2 regions of the Salinivibrio sp. PR919 genome follow, and region 2 is predicted to be linked to the other one. Evidence: predicted binding sites of a transcription regulator. Region 2 holds the regulator's gene; the other holds the start of a gene.
What was found. The regulator MetJ, encoded in region 2, represses methionine synthesis genes. The targets are predictions, from matches to a motif close to TTAGACNTNTANANGTCTAA.
Positions count from the first base shown of each region.

Region 1: a site for MetJ is predicted at 1,215-1,234, ahead of BZG83_RS05750 (MetQ/NlpA family ABC transporter substrate-binding protein). Genes of this name have one in related genera too.

Region 1 covers NZ_MUFL01000020.1:22,398-24,803, forward strand. Annotated here, with positions in the region: gene BZG83_RS05745 (multidrug effflux MFS transporter) at 1-104, opposite strand, end outside; gene BZG83_RS05750 (MetQ/NlpA family ABC transporter substrate-binding protein) at 389-1,186, opposite strand; gene BZG83_RS05755 (LON peptidase substrate-binding domain-containing protein) at 1,346-1,915, shown strand; gene BZG83_RS05760 (sigma-70 family RNA polymerase sigma factor) at 1,980-2,406, shown strand, end outside.
Region 2 covers NZ_MUFL01000015.1:4,686-7,091, reverse strand. Annotated here, with positions in the region: gene BZG83_RS04420 (malic enzyme-like NAD(P)-binding protein) at 1-1,086, shown strand, start outside; gene metJ (met regulon transcriptional regulator MetJ) at 1,182-1,499, opposite strand; gene metB (cystathionine gamma-synthase) at 1,672-2,406, shown strand, end outside.

The DNA.
Region 1 (2,406 bases), on a different contig from region 2:
GGCAAAGACGGGAACACCAATCCCATACTGAACTGTCCAATGCTGACCGTTAAGCATGCCAGCAATACGGGCGACCAATTAAATGGACGAGTAGCCGATTGCATCCAATTTCCTGTGCATTTGCGTCGAGAGAAGAAAGGTAAGTGTCAAGCAAGCACGCGGCATAAATCACACTTTGATTGGCATAGTAACGCAATAAGCAACTGAGTGGTAACAAAAATTTAAAATTCGCTCACGTTAGGTTGGATGGAGGAAAGCGCGGCTAATGACGAAGATCGCACGTCAGCAAGATTGGCAACATGGCGCAAATTAAAGACATGAGATGGAACCCAAAAGCCCGATACGGTCTCACGAATCGGGCATCTTAACTATTAAGCGCGACGCGCATTTAAAAAGCGGGTTCAATCGTGCCTTTAAACGTCTTTTCAAGGAAGTCTCGGGTTTGTTGGGACTGAAATAGCGCCACCAAACGTTGTAGGTCGGGGTTGTCTTTATCTTCTTCGCGGGCGGCCACAACCATCACCGCTAAGGGAGCATCTTTCGACTCCAAGAAAATACCTTGTTCACTCGGGCTTAATCCCGATGACATCACATAGTTCATGGTGATCGCCGCCGCATCGACATCCTGTAAGCTGCGTGGCAGTTGTGCCGCCTCAACCTCAACAAATTCGAGTTGTTTAGGATTGGCGATGATATCTTGCAAGGTAGCTTTAAAGCCGACACTGTCGGCTAAGGTAATTAACCCCGCCTCTTGCAGCAATAACAATGCGCGCCCAGCGTTGGTAGGATCGTTGGGGATCGCAATTTGTGCGCCATTCGGCAGCGCATCAACATGCTCAACGCGATCAGAGTAGATCCCCATCCGCATCAAAATGGAACGTCCCATCGATACCAACTGGCTACCGTTGTTTTGGTTGTAGTTATCCAAAAACGGCTGATGTTGGTAACTGTTGAGATCTAAGCTACCATCCGCCAAGCCAGCATTGGGGGAAATATAGTCAGAAAATTCGACCACCTCGACCGCAATGCCCTCGGCTTTTGCTTGCTTGGCAACCGCTTCAACGACTTGGGCATGCGGCCCCACTGTGGCGCCAACTTTGATCACCTTATCCTTTGGTTCTGAGCAGCCAATCAGCGTAAGCGTCAGTCCGAGAGTGAGAATAAAAGAAGCACGTAGAGATTTCATCAATCGGTAATCCTTTCCGAAAAGCCATTTAGACATCTATACTGCCAAATAAGAAAAAGATGTCAATCATTGTTTATGCGATTCTCTGGAAGCTTGATCGCTTGTCGCTAAGGGCGCGTATTAGTCAGCATGTTCAATTAATTATCAGGAGGCGCGGATATGACCAAGCTGTTTCCTTTGCCCCTCTTTTTGTTACCGGGTGGCAGAGCAAAACTACGTATTTTTGAACCCCGCTATTTACGGTTGGTGCGCGAATGTACCGCCAACGGAGAAGGGTTTGTCCTTGCAATGATGCAAGGTCAGCGGCTTTATAAATACGGTACTTTGGTCGATATCGTTGATTTCGAGACGCTTCCCGATGGATTGCTGGGCATAACCATTGCGGGCCGACAACGGGTGGAAATTATGTCAACCGAACAAGCGCCCGACAAATTGTGGTTGGGTGATATACGTACCCTGCATGATTGGCCACACGATGATTATGTCGATAATACGGACGATGAGGTGCAAGCGCGCATTGCCACCAGTCTCAAGCATGTATTTGCTGCTCACCCTGATCATGCCGAGCAGTATGAACAGCCTCATTTCGAGGATGTCACCTGGGCGTGTCAGCGTTGGTTAGAGATTCTGCCCCTCACGAGTGCGCAGAAACAATGGTTTATCGCACAAGACTCCGCCGATGAGGCCAAGCAATTCATTCACCAACTGCTTGAAGAACACGTCGAGTGATCCAAATGATTTGTGGTGCGTATTGGAGTGTCAGATGGACGGCACTGACAGATAGGACTCAACTATGACTGCGCCTCAAACCATGTATACTGAAGCTTCAACCTCGAGACGGAATACACGTACCACAATGACTGACGTGACGAAGGAAGAGTTGGCGGAGCTATTATTACGCGTTGCGGAACAGCGAGATCGTGTCGCTTTTGAGCGTTTGTTTCGCTTTTTTGGCCCGAAGATCCGATCTTATGGGACCAAACATCTGCGCGCAGACGGACAGGCAATGGAGCTTGTCCAAGAGACCATGTTGGTAGTGTGGCGAAAAGCCCATCTTTACAACGCCGAGAAAGGGGCGGCAACGACCTGGGTGTTTACCATCATGCGTAACATTAGTTTCGATATGCTCCGCAAGGTGCAATCGAACCGCGAAGACAATTTTAGCGACGAGATTTGGCCGATACTGGAATCCGGTCAACAAGACAATGAAACCGACTCAG
Region 2 (2,406 bases):
GTGTATCAATACACCGCAAAGGGCAACATGGTTGCGGTGATCTCAAACGGTACCGCCATTTTGGGATTGGGTAACTTAGGGCCAATGGCCTCAAAGCCCGTCATGGAAGGTAAAGCTTTATTGTTCAAGCGTTTTGCTGGCTTGGACTCGATCGACATTGAAGTCAAACACCGTACTATCGATGAATTCGTGGATACCGTTGCGAACATCGCGGATACCTTTGGGGGCATTAACCTTGAAGACATCAAAGCGCCGGATTGCTTTGAAATTGAAAAGCAGCTGATTGAACGTTGTGAAGTGCCTGTTTTTCACGATGATCAGCACGGTACCGCGATTGTTACCGCGGCGGGTATGCTGAATGCCCTTGAGCTGCAAGGCAAAGATATTCGTGAAGCCACCATTGTGTGCCTTGGTGCTGGTGCAGCGGCTGTTGCCTGCATGGAGCTATTGATCAAATGTGGCGCGCAACGCGAAAAAATCTACATGCTGGATCGCAAAGGCGTGATCCACACCCGTCGCGACGACATCAATAAGTACAAGCAATTGTTTGCTAACAATACCGACAAACGTACCCTCGAAGATGTGATTGAGGGCGCCGATTTGTTTGTGGGTGTGTCAGGGCCAGACTTGCTCTCGCCAGAGGCATTAAAACTGATGGCCGATAAGCCGGTTGTTTTTGCCTGCTCGAACCCAGATCCTGAAATTAATCCAGAGGTCGCGCATCAAGTCCGTGATGATTTGATCATGGGAACAGGGCGCTCTGATTATCCAAACCAAGTCAACAACGTACTCTGCTTCCCGTTTATTTTCCGTGGCGCGTTGGATGTGCGTGCCAGTGAAATTAATGATGCAATGAAACTGGCAGCCGTCGAGGCGATCCGTGGTTTGGCGAAAGAGCCTGTCCCACAGTCGGTATTGGACGCGGCAGGTGTTGATGCGCTGCATTTTGGCCCGGATTACATTATTCCTAAGCCAATGGATGCACGCTTATTGCCACGCGTGGCTCGCGCGGTGGCACTTGCAGCGGTTGAAACTGGCGTCGCCCGTATCGAGATGCCAGACAACTATATGCTCGACAAGGCATAATGCATGAGCGTTAGGAAAAGCGCGGTGTCATAAAGCCTGAGAAGGCTGTACTGAGCACCTATGATGACAGAAAACCCGCCAATCGGCGGGTTTTTTTAGTATTCGCTATCGTCGAACTCGATACCTAGTTCTTTCATGATCTGACGCGCTTCAGCAGGAATGCTGTCAGGCTTGTCTTTGCGAATATCGTCATCGGTTGGCAATGGCTGGCCGGTATAAGCATGCAAAAATGCTTCACACAGCAGCTCACTGTTGGTCGCGTGACGCAGGTTATTAACCTGACGGCGTGTCCGCTCGTCAGTGAGAATTTTTAAAACTTTAAGTGGGATAGAAACGGTGATTTTTTTCACCTGCTCCTTTTTCTTACCATGCTCGGCATACGGATTAATGTAATCGCCGTTCCACTGCGCCATGTCTCACCTATCTTGATTATTGAATACCCAGAATGATGCTGCGGAGATTCTAGCTATATTAACCGCCACATGCAAAGCTGTATAGACGTCTAGAAGTGTTGACGTCTCAAAAAGTGCAGGGTAAGGTGAGGATAACAACGCTGGCTCGCGCACCACATCGCAAGGATGAACCATGACCCGAAAAAAAACTGACACCATCGCTGTAAGAACTGGCATTGGCACCGACACGCAACATCATGCGGTGGTCCCCCCTTTATATCTCTCGACCAATTATCGCTTTCCCGCGTTTGGGGATGTGCCCACCTATGACTATGCACGCGGAGGGAATCCGACCCGCGCGCAGTTAGAGCAAGCATTGACTGATCTAGAAGGAGGCGCAGGTGCGGTGGTAACCAACTGCGGGATGGCCGCGATTAATTTGGTGTTATCGCTATTGAATGCGGGTGACAAAATTGTGGCCCCACATGACTGTTATGGTGGCACGTACCGGTTGCTTGAGTCCCGAGCCAAGCAGGGAATTTGGCAGGTTAAATTTGTCGATCAATCCGACCCAGACGCCTTGGCGAGCGCTTTGGCAGAATCGCCAAAGTTGGTACTGGTGGAAACCCCATCGAACCCCTTGCTGCGCGTGGTCGATATTGCTGATATTTGCCAGCAAGCGCATCAAGTCGGCGCTTGGGTGGTGGTCGACAACACTTTTTTATCTCCCGCTTTACAGCAACCTCTTGCGCTAGGGGCCGACATGGTGGTGCATTCGACCACCAAATTTATTAATGGTCATTCTGATATTGTCGGTGGCGCGGTGATCGCAGCAACCAGTGAGCTTGCCGAAACCTTAGCGTGGTGGGGCAACTGTATAGGCGCCACGGGCAACGCGTTTGACAGTTATATGACATTGCGAGGGTTG